DNA from 3 places in the Kitasatospora sp. NPDC048296 genome. Region 1 is predicted to be linked to each of the others. Evidence: predicted binding sites of a transcription regulator. Region 1 holds the regulator's gene; each other region holds the start of a gene.
The links. The regulator HrcA, encoded in region 1, represses chaperone genes, less so after heat shock. The targets are predictions, from matches to a motif close to TTNGCACTCNGNNNNNCNGAGTGCNAA.
Positions count from the first base shown of each region.

Region 1 (4,699 bases):
CCTTCCCGGACGACTACCGGCCGTTGAAGGCGTCCTTCAGGCGCGAGAACAGGCCCTGCTGGCCCGGCGCGAACTGGCCGGACGGGCGCTCCTCGCCGCGCAGTACGGCGAGCCGGCGCAGCAGCTCCTCCTGCTCGGCGTCGAGCTTGGTGGGCGTCTGCACCTCGACGTGCACTATCAGGTCGCCCCGGCCGCCCCCGCGCAGGTGGGTGATGCCCCGGCCGTGCAGCGGGATCGACTGGCCGGACTGGGTGCCGGGCCGGATGTCGACCTCCTCCAGCCCGTCCAGGGTCTGCAGCGGCACCTGGGTGCCGAGCGCGGCGGCCGTCATCGGGATGGTGACGGTGCAGTGCAGGTCGTCCCCGCGCCGCTGGAAGACGTTGTGGGTGGTCTCGGCGATCTCGACGTACAGGTCGCCGGCCGGGCCGCCGCCGGGGCCGACCTCGCCCTCGCCGGCCAGCTGGATCCGGGTGCCGTTGTCGACACCGGCCGGGATCTTGACGGTCAGGGTGCGGCGGGCGCGGACCCGGCCGTCGCCGGCGCACTCGGGGCACGGGGTCGGCACGACGGTGCCGAAGCCCTGGCACTGCGGGCAGGGGCGGGAGGTCATGACCTGCCCCAGGAAGGAGCGGGTGACCTGGGAGACCTCGCCCTTGCCGCGGCACATGTCGCAGGTCTGCGCGGAGGTGCCGGGGGCCGCGCCCTCGCCGCTGCAGGTGGTGCAGGTGACGGCGGTGTCGACCTGGAGTTCCTTGGTGGTGCCGAAGGCGGCCTCCTCCAGGGTGATCTCCAGCCGGATCATGGCGTCCTGGCCGCGGCGGGTGCGCGAGCGTGGGCCGCGCTGGCCGGCCGCGGCGCCGAAGAAGGCGTCCATGATGTCGGAGAAGCCGAAGCCCGCCGCGCCGGCGCCGAAGCCGCCCGCGCCGCCGCCGCCCGGTGAGAGCGGGTCGCCGCCGAGGTCGTAGACCTGGCGCTTCTGCGGATCGGAGAGCACCTCGTAAGCGGCGTTGATCTCCTTGAACCGCTCCTGCGTCTTCGGGTCCGGGTTGACGTCCGGGTGCAGTTCGCGTGCCAGGCGCCGGAACGCCTTCTTGATCTCGTCCTGCCCCGCATCCCGTCGGACGCCGAGTACCGCGTAGTAGTCCGTGGCCACCAAATGCTCCGCTTGTTCCGCCTGTAGTAGTGCGACTGGACGCCGCCGTCAGAATTCTGACGGCGGTTGCTTGCTACGACTCAGCCAGGATCTGACCCACGTACCGTGCCACCGCCCGCACCGCCCCCATTGTGCCCGGGTAGTCCATCCGGGTCGGACCGATCACACCGAGTTTGGCCACGCTCTCGTCGCCCGAACCGTAGCCGACCGACACCACCGAGGTGGAATTCAGCCCTTCGTACGCAATCTCCCGCCCGATCCGGACCGTCATCCCGGCGTCCCCGGTCTCACCCAGGAGGCGGAGCAGGACGACCTGCTCCTCCAGGGCCTCCAGCACCGGCTGGATGGTGAGCGGGAAGTCGTGGCCGAAACGCGTCAGGTTGGCCGTGCCGGCCAGCATGATGCGCTCCTCGTTCTGCTCGGCCAGCGCCTCGAACAGGGTCGCCAGGACCGTACTGACCGTCGGCCGGTCGATCTGCTCGAACGTGGCCGGCAGCTCCTCCAGCAGCCCCGGGACGTCCGGCAGCCGCTGGCCGGCGGCCCGGACGTTGATCCGCGCCCGCAGGTCCGCCAGGACCGTCTCGCCGACCGTGCCCGGGCAGTCGACCATCCGCTGCTCGACCCGGCCGGTGTTGGTGATCAGGACCAGCATCACCTTCGCCGGGGCCAGCGCCACCAGCTCGATGTGCCGGACGGTGGAGCGGGTCAGCGAGGGGTACTGCACCACGGCGACCTGCCGGGTCAGCTGGGCGAGCAGCCGCACCGTGCGGGCGACCACGTCGTCCAGGTCGACGGCGCCGTCCAGGAAGTGCCGGATCGCCCGGCGCTCCGGGGCGCTCATCGGCTTGATCTCGGCGAGCTTGTCGACGAACAGCCGGTAGCCCTTGTCGGTGGGGATGCGCCCGGCGCTGGTGTGCGGCTGGTGGATGTAGCCCTCCTCCTCCAGCGCCGCCATGTCGTTGCGCACGGTCGCCGGGGAGACTCCGAGGTTGTGCCGCTCCACGAGGGCCTTGGAGCCGACCGGCTCCTCGGTGCCCACGTAGTCCTGGACGATGGCACGCAGAACGGCGAGCTTGCGGTCGTCCAGCTGGCGGACCTCACCGGCCATGGGCACGCACCTCCGTCTTCGCACGTTGTCCGTCTGTGATGCTGCGGGCCGCTCCGGGAGGACCCCGACCCTGGCACTCTGCGCACACGAGTGCCAAAACCGTACCTGCCAGTGTAAGGCCCGGGTCCTGTCCCAGGAACGGCCCGGCCGGAGTGATCCTGCCCGCAGTCCCAGGGCACGGCCCCTTCCGCCGCAACTCGCGGCGCGGGGGTGGTGCCCTGGGGCCGTCCGGGTGGCAGCATCGAAAGCGACGGCGAACGGAGGAGCAAGAGATGTCGAGCTCGGGCCAGCACACCCGTTTCGCGCCCGATCGCGGCCTGACCAGCCGCATGGTCGCGACGATGTTCGTGATCGGGCTGCTGTACGTCGGTTTCACGGGCCTGCTGATCGCGCTGCTGCGCGGGGCCTGGCCGCTGATCGTGCTGATCTCCGGCGGGCTGTTCGTGGCCCAGTTCTGGTTCAGCGACAAGATCACCGAACGGGCGATGGGCGCCCGCGAGGTGACCGAGGAGCAGTACCCCCAGCTGCACGGCACCATCGACCGGCTCTGCGCCCTGGCCGACATGCCCAAGCCGCGTGTGGCGGTCGCCGACAACGACATGCCGAACGCCTTCGCCACCGGCCGCAACCCGCAGAACGCCGTGGTCTGCGTCACCACCGGCCTGCTGCGCCGGCTCGAACCCGAGGAGCTGGAAGGCGTCCTGGCGCACGAGTTGTCGCACGTCGCCCACCGGGACGTCGCGGTGATGACCATCGCCGGCTTCCTCGGCGTGCTCGCCGGGGCGATGACCCGGATCGCCGTGTACGGCGGGTTCATGGGCGGCGGGCGCAACAACAACGACCAGAACACGGCCATCGCGGCGCTGGTCATCCCCCTGGTGTCGATGGTCGTCTACGCGATCAGCTTCCTGCTCACCCGGCTGCTCTCCCGCTACCGCGAGCTGGCCGCCGACCGGGCCGCCGCCCAGCTCACCGGCCGGCCCAGCGCCCTGGCCTCGGCCCTGACCAAGGTGACCGGGCAGATCGCGGCCATCCCCACCGAGGACCTGCGCAAGTCGCAGCCGTACAACGCCTTCTACTTCGCCCCCGCGCTGAGCGCCCGGGAGACCGCCTCCCAGCTGCTCTCCACCCACCCGACGCTGGAGAAGCGGCTGGCGCAGCTGGCGAAGATCTCCGAGCAGCTCGGCCGCTGATTCCCGTTGAGGAAAGGACCACCGTGGGATTCCTGGACGCCCTGTTCGGCCGCAGCAAGCCCGTCAAACCCGACCTCGACCAGCTGTTCGGCGTGCCGTCCGCCGCGCTCACCCTGGAGGCCGGGGCCGGGTTCCTCCCCACCGGGCTCGGCTCGGTCTGCTTCGCAGCCGTCGAGGGCGCGGCCTTCGTCCAGGTCGAGCAGCAGGTCCGGGCACTGCTGGACGCCGACACCGAGCGCGGCGGCGTACCGGTGGAGGCCTCCAAGGACGGCTACGGCTACTCCTGGCTGCTCGCCCGGCACCAGCCCGAGGAGCTGCCGGAGCTGGTGAACGACCTGCACGCGGTCAACAGCGAGCTGGAGGCGAACGGCTTCGGGCCGCAGCTGCTCTGCTCGCTGGTCTGCTTCCGCAACGGCGAGGGGCAGTCGCTGGCCCTGGTCTACCTCTACAAGCGCGGCACCTTCTACCCGGTGTGCAAACAGCGTGGGCAGGAGAAGCGGAACAACGCTCTGGAGATCGAGATCTCCAACATGCTCAAGAACGACCTTCGTATCGAGCCTGACCTGTCCCGCTGGTTTCCCCTCTGGGGCGCTCCGGGCATGGAGGAGTGAACTCACCTGGCGGCCCGGCAGACCGTCCGCTACAGCAGTCCGATGAGGAACCGGAGCGCCAGCCCGCACCCGAGCAGCAGGAAACCGCTCAGCAGGAGCAGCCCCAGGGCCCAGGCCAGATCGGTCAGCCGGTGCCTGGCGGTTCGCGGGACCTCGTCCCACGACTCACCCCGGAAAGGTTCCGGTGCGGGAAGCGGGCCCGCGAGATCCAGGCGCATGTGCTCCTCGGAGCAGTACGTCCGGTAGAGCACCTCGGCGGACCGACGGTCGATCTCCAGGGCCAACCACCCCTCGGGCAGGTCGATGCCCCAACGCGCCTCCGTCCTGGACTCTGCCCGGCCGCAGAAGTCGCACAGCTCCAGGTCCTGGCCGTCCGTCGGTTCGTCCCGCTCCGGCACCCCACCGTCGGCGGCCCCGGTCGGCGTGACCGCCACGACGGCCGGTGCGGTGGTGTCCGCTGCGTCGGCCGTCCCGGGGGCCCCGGTGCCTTCCAGCTCCGACACGACGTACAGCACGAAGGCAACCCCGAGGGCGACCACGGCAGCGCCGGTGTACCGCGGCCAGTTGTCCTGCGCGAGGCCGAAGGCCGCTCCGGAGACCACGAGAAGAAGTCGGATCCCGGCCCGAACGACGC
Region 1 covers NZ_JBICZB010000011.1:129,218-133,916, reverse strand. The annotation lists gene dnaJ (molecular chaperone DnaJ) at 14-1,153, opposite strand; gene hrcA (heat-inducible transcriptional repressor HrcA) at 1,227-2,261, opposite strand; gene htpX (zinc metalloprotease HtpX) at 2,534-3,454, shown strand; gene ACGF12_RS10090 (hypothetical protein) at 3,478-4,065, shown strand; gene ACGF12_RS10085 (hypothetical protein) at 4,095-4,699, opposite strand, start outside.

Region 2 (4,699 bases), on a different contig from region 1:
GAGACCCAGTTCGGTGACCTGGTCGAGGACACCGGGGCGACGTCCCCCGAGGACGCCGTGATGGTCATGCTCCGCCGCGAGGAGCTGGACGGTCTGATCGGGCGGCTGGACGACCGCACGGCCTCGATCATCCGCTCCCGCTACGGCATGGAGGACGGCCGCGAGCGCACCCTGACCGAGGTGGGCAAGCAGCACGGCCTCACCCGCGAGCGGATCCGCCAGATCGAGAAGCACGCGCTCGCCGAGCTGAAGAAGATCGCCGACCACGCGGGCTTCGAGGCCGCCTGAGGAGCCGCCTGACGAACGAGCCCCCGGCCGAGCCCGTCTCGGCCGGGGGCAACCGAGCCCGTCTGCCCCCGGGCCCTGGTGCGGAGCGCTCCGCACCAGGGCCCGCGGCGTGCCACGGGGCTCTTAGGCTGGAGGGACAGGACGGCCCGGGTGATCAGGGGAGTGGACAGAGTGAGCGAGCAGGAACAGAGCGGGCAGGAACAGAGCGGGCAGGAACAGGTCCGGCAGGAGCGGGACGAGCAGCCGGCGACCCGGCGGGCGGCCGCGGCCAAGGCCCGGCTGGTCTTCCGGGACCCGTTTGACCAGCAGTCCCGGGACGACACCGACGCCGGCTGGGGCGAGCGCCCCGGGACGGGGGAGAGCGGTGGGCGGGGGCTGGACTGGTACCTGAGCCAGCGTCCGCCGCACCACGGGGACTAGCGCGCCGCGACCAGCGCGTCGCGGATCTCGGTCAGCAGTTGGACCTCCTTGGCCTCGGCCTCCGCCGCCGCCTCGACGGCGGACTTGCGCTTGGCCGCCATCCTGTTCATCGGCACGATCAGGACGAAGTAGACGACGGCCGCAGTGATCAGGAACTGCAGGGCGGCGCTGAGTACCGTCCCCCACAGGATGAGGATTCCGGACGTGGGCTCACCAGTGGCGCTCACCTCGCAGGGCCCCTTGAGGCAGGAACTGTAGGACCCCAGGTCCTTCGTCCCGAACACACCGACGATCGGATTGATCACGCCCTTGACGAAGGCGTTGACGATGTTGGTGAAAGCCGCGCCGATGACCACGGCGACGGCGAGTTCGACGACATTTCCACGCAGCAGGAATTCCTTGAAGCCTTTCATGCCGCCTCGAACGACGAAGTCGTTCCGGGGTTACGGGTGATCCCCCGCCGGCCCGGATTGACAACCCGTACGGCCCGCCGCGCCCCCTGAGGGCGGCGGCAGCCCGGCCCGCGCGGGCCCGAGCGCCAGCGCCGCCGCCACCGCGAGCAGCACCAGTGCGGGCACCCCGGCCCGCCGCCGGACGGCCCGGCGCCAGCGGTGCCACCCGCCGCAGCCGCGCCGGATCGGGGGGAAGCTCGGCACCTCCCGCCGGGGCGGCACAGTGGGCGCGGGCAGTGGGACGGACAGGCTCATGGTCGTCATCGACATGACCTCCGGGCTCGATCGGTCGGTCTCTGGTGACCCACACGATGCGCGCCCCGGGCGCTACCGGAAAGCTTTATCCCCCAGTCTGTGGATAACCCGCCCCTGTGGATAACTTCGTACACTCGCGCGAGTGAGACCGACCTCCGCAAGCTGACGAAAGCCCGTGCCGGACGGCGAACAGGGCAAGCGGAAAGGCCCGCCGCCCCGCGTGAAGCGGGGCCGACGGGCCTTTCGCGAAGCTTCCGAGCAGTCGCCGGACGCCGATCCGGCGCCGAGCGCCGGGGTCAGCTCGCGGCCGGAGCCGGGCTGCTGGACGAGCTCGACGAGCTGGACGAGGACGACGAGCTCGAACCCGCCGAGGACGTCGAGGACGACGACGTCGACGAGCCGGAGGACGAACCGGCGCCCACCGTGCTGCTGGAGGACGAGCGGCTGTCGGTCCGGTAGAAGCCCGAGCCCTTGAACACGACGCCCACGGCCGAGAAGACCTTGCGGAGCCGTCCCTGGCAGTCGGGGCACGTGGTCAGCGCCTCGTCGGTGAACTTCTGCACCGCCTCCAGGCCGTTGCCGCACTCGGTGCACTGGTACTGGTACGTGGGCACTTGTCTTCCTCCTGGCACTCTCGCCTGATGAGTGCTAACGATGGTCAATGATGCGGCATTCCGCTGGATCAGTCCAGCGACTCCGGTGTGAGATGAGCCGGTACCCGGTCGCCGCCGACCCCCCGTTCAGCCCTTGGCCGCACCGACCAGCTGCGGCGCGCCGTCACGCTCGGCGGACCCGGCCACCACGCGGCTGGCCCCGCCCGGCGCCACCAGCAGGTGCCGCATCGACACCAGCGCGAGCAGCCCCAGACCGGCGCCGACGACCGGCACCAGGAACCCGATCGAGGGCCCGTGCCCGTCGATCAGCTTGCCGGCGGCCATCGAGCCGACCGCCAGCCCCAGCCCGATCGCGCCGGTCAGCCAGGTGAAGGCCTCCGTCTTGGCGCCGTCCGCGACCAGCGTCTCGACCAGGGTGTAGCCGCTGATCAGGGTCGGGGCGATGGCCAGACCGCAGACCAGCCCGGCGACCGTCAGGGCGACCAGGTTGGGCATCGCCCACAGCACCGAGCAGCCCAGCACCAGCAGCGTGTAGCTCATGGCCATCCGCTGCTGGACCGGCCGCCGCCAGGCCACCACGCCGTACAGCACACCGGCCAGCATCGAGCCGCCCGCGAAGATCCCGTACACCGTGCCGCCGGCGTCGTGCTGCCCGACGGAGTCGGCGAAGGCGTTCACCGACACCTGCATGCCGCCGAACACCGCGCCGACCCCGAGGAAGGTCCCGACCAGCAGCCGGACGCCGGGCGAGGCGAGCGCGGAGGCGCGCCGCACACCGGGCTGCGGGATGATCCGGGCGGGGGCGGTGCGCCGCTGGGCGGCGAAGGCGAGGCCGCCGACCAGGGTCAGCGAGGCCTCGGCGATCAGCGCGGTCGCCGGGCTGGCGAAGGCGGCGATGTTGGCGGCCAGGATCGGGCCGATCACGAAGGTGAACTCGTCCGTCACGGACTCGAAGGCGAACGCGGTGCTCACCTTGGCCGCGGCGGTCGGGGAGGCGCCCTCGGAGGTGAACTCGGACACCCAGCGGGCCCGGACCATCGCGCCGATCTGCGGCACGCTCGCCCCGGCGGGGACGGCGGCCAGGTACAGGCTCCAGGCCGGCGCGTGGCCGAGCGCCAGCGCGATCAGCAGGCTGACGGAGGCCGCGTGCACCAGCACCGTCGGGACCAGCACCGCGGCCTGGCCGTAGCGGTCGGCCAGTCGCCCGGTCTGCGGCCCGATCAGGGCCTGGGCGACGGCGGCGACGGCGGTGACCGTACCGGCGGTGCCGTACGAGCCGTGGGTCTTGGTGACGAGCAGCAGGATGCCCATGCTGAGCATCGCGTAGGGCAGTCGCGCGACCAGGGCGGGGGACAGGAACGTCCAGGCGCCGGGCGTGCGCAGCAGCTCTCCGTACCCGACCCGGGCGGGCGCCTCGGCGGCGGTGGTGTCCATGGTGTCGGTCGCGGTGTCCGGAGTGTTGTCCGCGGCGATGTCGACCGTTCGGCGGGCCGTCACGGTCGGTCCTTCCTGCTGCCTGGTAGCGCGGCAGGGCATGGGGTGGCCCCGACGGCGCCGAGAGTCGTCCTCTCGCGCGTCGACCGGGGTAGATACCGGGTCGGCCGGGCCTGGTGGGCCGGGGCCTAACCGCGGCCGCCGAGCGGTCGCGCCAACTCTGCGTCAGGCAGATGCTGGGGGTGGTCTAGCGGTAGTTAAACGGCGTGGTCGCGCCAGCATACAGTTACGCGCGTAGATTCCGCCAGGTCACCGTCCCGCCGGGCCACCCCATCCCGCCGGGCCACCCCCGGCGGTGGCCGGGGCTCAGCGCCCGTTCAGCCAGTCCGCCAGCTTGCCGCCCTTGTCGACGGCCCGCAGCCGTCGCTCCGCGGCCTCGCCGACCTCGTCCGTGGTGACCACCAGCAGTTCGTCCCCGCCGCGCAGCACCGTCGCCTTGTCCGGCACGAAGGAGCTGCCCTCGCGCACGACCAGGGTGACCGCCGCCCCCTTGGGCAGCCGCAGCTCGCCGACCTCCACGCCGGACATCCGCGAGGTCGGCGAGAGCGTGATCGACAGCAGGTGTCCGTGCAGCTTCTCCAGCGGCGCGGACTCGATGTCGAGGTCCTGGCCCATCGCGCCCTCGCCGATCCGCAGCCGCTTGGCCATCCAGGGCAGCGTCGGACCCTGGAGCAGGGTGAAGACGACGACCAGGATGAAGACGATGTTGAACACGTCCTGGGCCTCGTGCGCGCCGGAGACCACCGGGATGGTGGCCAGCACGATGGGCACCGCCCCGCGCAGTCCGGCCCAGCTCAGCAGCGCCTGCTCGCGGCCGGGCACCTTGAACGGGGTCATCGTGAGCACCACCGACAGCGGCCGGGCCAGGAAGACCAGCACTCCGCCGATCACCAGCGCCGGCACCACCGCGTTGCCCATGCTCTCGGGCGCGGCGAGCAGTCCGAGCAGCACGAACATGCCGATCTGCCCGATCCACGCCAGCCCGTCGGCGAAGCCGCGCACGGCCGGTCCGTGCGGCAGCTTGGAGTTCCCGAGGATCACCGCGCTGATGTAGACGGCGAGGAAGCCGGAGCCGTGCAGCAGCGCACCGCCGGCGTAGGCGAGCACGGTCAGCGCCACCACGGCGATCGGGTACAGGCCCGAGGAGGGCAGCGCGACGTGCTTGACCGCGTACGC
Region 2 covers NZ_JBICZB010000008.1:31,881-36,579, forward strand. The annotation lists gene ACGF12_RS07985 (sigma-70 family RNA polymerase sigma factor) at 1-288, shown strand, start outside; gene ACGF12_RS07990 (hypothetical protein) at 460-708, shown strand; gene mscL (large conductance mechanosensitive channel protein MscL) at 705-1,121, opposite strand; gene ACGF12_RS08000 (hypothetical protein) at 1,152-1,424, opposite strand; gene ACGF12_RS08005 (FmdB family zinc ribbon protein) at 1,712-2,029, opposite strand; gene ACGF12_RS08010 (MFS transporter) at 2,156-3,463, opposite strand; gene ACGF12_RS08015 (potassium/proton antiporter) at 3,830-4,699, opposite strand, start outside.
Region 2: ACGF12_RS08005 (FmdB family zinc ribbon protein) is a predicted target of HrcA. The motif match lies at 2,041-2,067, and genes of this name have one in related genera.

Region 3 (4,699 bases), on a different contig from region 1:
ACCGGTCTCCAGCTCGGCGACCTTGTGGGTGATGACGTAGCCCTCCAGGCCGGCGTTCTGGGCGATCCAGCGCAGCGGCTCGTGCAGCGCCTTGCGGACCACGGCGACACCGGTGGCCTCGTCGCCCGACAGGCCCAGGCCGTCGTTCAGCACCTTGGCGGCGTGAACCAGGGAGGCGCCACCACCGGCGACGATGCCCTCCTCGACCGCGGCGCGGGTCGCCGAGATGGCGTCCTCCAGGCGGTGCTTGCGCTCCTTCAGCTCCACCTCGGTGGCGGCGCCGACCTTGATGACGCAGACGCCGCCGGCCAGCTTGGCCAGGCGCTCCTGCAGCTTCTCGCGGTCCCAGTCGGAGTCGGTCGCGGCGATCTCGCCCTTGATCTGGGCGACGCGGCCGGCCACGGCCTCGGCGTCACCGGCACCGTCGACGACCGTGGTCTCGTCCTTGGTGATGGTCACGCGACGGGCGGTGCCCAGCACGTCCAGGCCGACCTGGTCGAGCTTGAGGCCGACCTCCTCGGAGATGACCTGGCCGCCGGTCAGGACGGCCAGGTCGCCGAGGATCGCCTTGCGGCGGTCGCCGAAGCCCGGGGCCTTCACGGCGACGGCGTTGAAGGTGCCACGGATCTTGTTCACGACCAGGGTCGACAGCGCCTCGCCGTCGACGTCCTCGGCGATGATCAGCAGCGGCCTGGAGGCACCGCCCTGCAGGATCTTCTCCAGCAGCGGCAGCAGCTCCTGGATGGAGGAGATCTTGCCCTGGTTGATCAGGATGTACGGGTCCTCCAGGACCGCCTCCTGCCGCTCCGCGTCGGTGACGAAGTACGGCGACAGGTAGCCCTTGTCGAACTGCATGCCCTCGGTGAAGTCCAGCTCCACGCCGAAGGTGTTCGACTCCTCGACGGTGATGACACCGTCCTTGCCGACCTTGTCGATCGCCTCGGCGATCAGCTCGCCGACCTGGGTGTCCTGGGCGGAGAGGGACGCGACGGCGGCGACGTCGTCCTTGCCCTCGATCTCGCGGGCCACCGACAGCAGGTGCTCGGAGACGGCGGCGACGGCCTTGTCGATGCCCTTCTTCAGGGCGGCCGGGCCGGCACCGGCGGCGACGTTGCGCAGACCCTCGTTGACCAGGGCCTGGGCCAGCACGGTGGCGGTGGTGGTGCCGTCGCCCGCGACGTCGTTGGTCTTGGTGGCGACCTCCTTGACGAGCTGCGCGCCAAGGTTCTCGTACGGGTCGTCCAGCTCGACCTCACGGGCGATGGTGACACCGTCGTTGGTGATGGTCGGGGCGCCGAACTTCTTGTCGATGACGACGTTGCGGCCCTTGGGGCCGATGGTCACCTTGACGGTGTCGGCCAGCTTGTTGACACCGCGCTCCAGCGAGCGGCGGGCGTCCTCGTCGAACTGCAGGATCTTCGCCATGTTCCCTATTCCCTCGGGGCTGCGGCCGGCCCAGCGGCCGCCGAACTACGTGAACCAACAACCACGCCCCGGGCCCCTGTCACTTGGGACACGGATCCGGGGCGGGTCGGGACGTCTTACTTCTCGATGATCGCGAGAACGTCGCGGGCGGAGAGCACCAGGTACTCCTCGCCCTGGTACTTCACCTCGGTGCCGCCGTACTTCGAGTACAGGACGATGTCACCGACGGCGACGTCGAGCGGCAGACGCTGGCCGTCCTCAAAGCGGCCCGGGCCGACGGCCAGGACGACGCCCTCCTGGGGCTTCTCCTTGGCGGTGTCCGGGATAACCAGGCCGGAGGCCGTGGTGGTCTCGGCGTCGAGCGGCTGGACCACGATGCGGTCCTCAAGCGGCTTGATGGCAACCTTGCTGCTGGTGGTCACGTCCGAGCTCCCCTTCGGAGATTACGGGGTTTTCTAACGGGTAGGGGCGAACCTGCGAGTCTGCCGTCGCGGGGGTCAGACACGCGTCTTCGCGTTAGCACTCCCCCGGTGGGGAGTGCTAAGGACGACCATAGGCCGGTGTTAGCACTCAGTCAACCAGAGTGCCAACGGCGCGCCCTGAAGTCCCGTACTACGGATGAGTAGCCGTACTCATGTGCGACGCCGCCCCCGCGACCGACACTCGGGCCATGCCTCAGAAGCCCAAGCGCATCGGCCCGGCGCTGTCGGACGATCTGGTTCCGGCCCTGCTGCTCCTGCCCCTGCTGGCGGTTCTTCCGCTCGTCGCCGTCTCGCTCACGATCGCACTCGTCCTGAACGTGCCAGGACACGCCCAGGAGCTGGTCCTGACCGTCGCTCTGCTCGTCGACACCGCGCTCGTCCTCGGGGTCCCCGGCACGGTGGCCTTCCGCACCTGGCGGAAGGGGTACCGGTTCCTCCCGGTCATCGCCGGGCTGGCACCGCTCGTCCTGCCGGTGCTGTTCTGCTCGGGCGCCCTCCGGTGACCGGGCCGACCCGGGGGCGAGACGTGGCCTCCGCGCTGCTCGCGGCGGTGGCGGTGCCGGTCGGGATGGCGGTCGGGACCGCGGTGGTCATCGTCCTCATGTGGGACAGCGCCCCGCACTCGGCGACCACCGGCAGCATCGTCGAGGCCGTCTGGTTCTCGATCCCGCTCCTGGTGGCCGGGTGGGTGGCCCGGCGCGCCCGGCGGCGCGGGTACCGGATCACGCCGGTCGTCCTCCTGGCCACGCCACTCACCCTCGATCTGGCACTGTGGCTGCTCGACTGACCGGCGAGAATGGCCCCGTGGACACCGAGAACCTCCAGCCCCTGCTGACCCCCGAGGGTCAGGCCCTGCTCGCCGAGTTGCGCGAGTTCACGCCCGAGGAGGAGTTGGCGCTCGCCACCCGGCTGCGGCGGGAACATCCGGCGGAGCTGGTGTCGGCGGCGTTCGGGCAGGCGCGGTTGCGGCAGCGGGCGCGGGCGAAGTTCGGGGCGGACGCGGACCTGATGTACTTCACGCCCAACGGGGTCGAGCAGTCCACCCGACGCAGTGTGGCCGAGTGGCGGGCGCGCCGGTTCGCCGGGCTGGGGGTGCGGCGGCTCGCCGACCTGTGCTGCGGCATCGGCGGGGACGTGCTGGCGCTGGCCCGGGCCGGGATCGAGGTGCTGGCCGTCGACAAGGACCCGGCGGCCTGCGCCGCGACCGCGGCCAACGCCGCCGCGCTGGGGCTGTCCGAGCTGGTCGAGGTGCGCTGCGCGGACGTCGCCGAGGTGGACGTCACCGGCTACGACGCGGTGTTCACCGACCCGGCCCGCCGCACCTCGCGCGGCCGGGTGTTCGACCCCGAGGCGTACGCCCCGCCGCTGTCCTGGGCGATCGAGGCCGGACGGCGGACCCCGATCGGCGCGCTGAAGGTGGCGCCGGGCATCCCGCACGAGGCCGTCCCGGCGGACGCCGAGGCGGAGTGGGTCTCCGACCACGGGGACGTCAAGGAGGCGGTGCTCTGGTTCGGCACCGAGTCCGCCCGCCCGCACCGCGCCACCCTGCTGCCGCAGGGCGCCAGCCTGACCGGCGGTGACCTGCCCGACCCGCCGGCCGGACCGGTCGGGCGGTACCTGTACGAGCCGGACGGCGCGGTGATCCGGGCACACCTGGTGGCCGAGGTGGCCGAGCAGGTCCGCGGCCGGCTGATCGACCCGAAGATCGCCTACCTGACCTCGGACGAGCTGGTCGCCACCCCGTACGCACACGCCTTCGAGCTCACCGACGTGCTGCCGTTCCACATCAAGAAGCTGAAGGCGCTGCTGCGCGAGCGTCAGGTCGGCACGGTGGTGATCAAGAAGCGCGGGATGGCGATCACCCCGGAGGAGTTGCGCCGTCAGCTCAAGCCCTCCGGGCCGAACACCGTCACGGTGATCCTCAGCCGCACCGACCACGGCCCGCTGATGATGCTGGGCCGGCCCGTCCAGGCGCCCTGAGGGGCGTCCTAGGAAGCGGGCGGCTGGATGTAGTCGTCCAGCCGGGCCACCGAGAAGCCCTGCTCCTGGATCCGGGCCAGCAGCTCGCCGAACATCTGGGTCATCGTGGCGCCCTTGAGCTCCTTGGGGCCGCGGAAGTGCGCCAGGATGATGTCGCCGGGCTTCAGCTTCTTGTCGGCGGCCTGGTACTGCATGTCGTGGATCTGCATCGACTCGCGCCAGAGCACGATCGCGCGCGGACCGCACTGCTGCACCGAGGTGTTGAGCATCGGGGTGTTGGCGCCGTCGCCGAACGGCGGGCGGAACAGCAGCGGGGCGGTGCCGTACTGCTGGGTGAGCGTGGCCTGGTCGTCGCAGATCTCGGACTTCTGCTTGTCCGCCGGGAGCTTGCTCATCACCGGGTGGGTGACGGTGTGGTTCTGGATGTGGTTGCCGAGCGCCTGGAGCGGCTTGAAGTAGCCGTAGTCGTTCTTGACGATGTCCTTGGTCAGGAACATCGTGATCGGCACCTTGAGGTCGGTCAGCATCTCGACGAACTTCGGGTCCTTCTCGGCGCCGTCGTCGATGGTGATGAAGACGACCTTGTCGCTCGTCTTCACGTCGCTGAACACGGGTACGGTGCCGGTGCGTTCGAGCTTGATCGGCTTGTCCGTGGGCGGTGCGGGGGCCGGGGCGAGCGGCTTGAGGTTCCATTTCGCCCAGGCCGCGGCGTCGCCCTCGGCCGGGGCCGCGCCGGAGGTGGTGGCCGCGGCCGCCGGTGCGGCACCGCCGGACGGCTGGGGCGCGGCCGAGGCGTTCTTCGTCGCGGCCGG
Region 3 covers NZ_JBICZB010000004.1:106,082-110,780, reverse strand. The annotation lists gene groL (chaperonin GroEL) at 1-1,425, opposite strand, end outside; gene groES (co-chaperone GroES) at 1,542-1,847, opposite strand; gene ACGF12_RS04715 (hypothetical protein) at 2,096-2,410, shown strand; gene ACGF12_RS04710 (hypothetical protein) at 2,434-2,694, shown strand; gene ACGF12_RS04705 (SAM-dependent methyltransferase) at 2,691-3,887, shown strand; gene ACGF12_RS04700 (polysaccharide deacetylase family protein) at 3,896-4,699, opposite strand, start outside.
Region 3: groES (co-chaperone GroES) is a predicted target of HrcA. The motif match lies at 1,989-2,015, and genes of this name have one in related genera.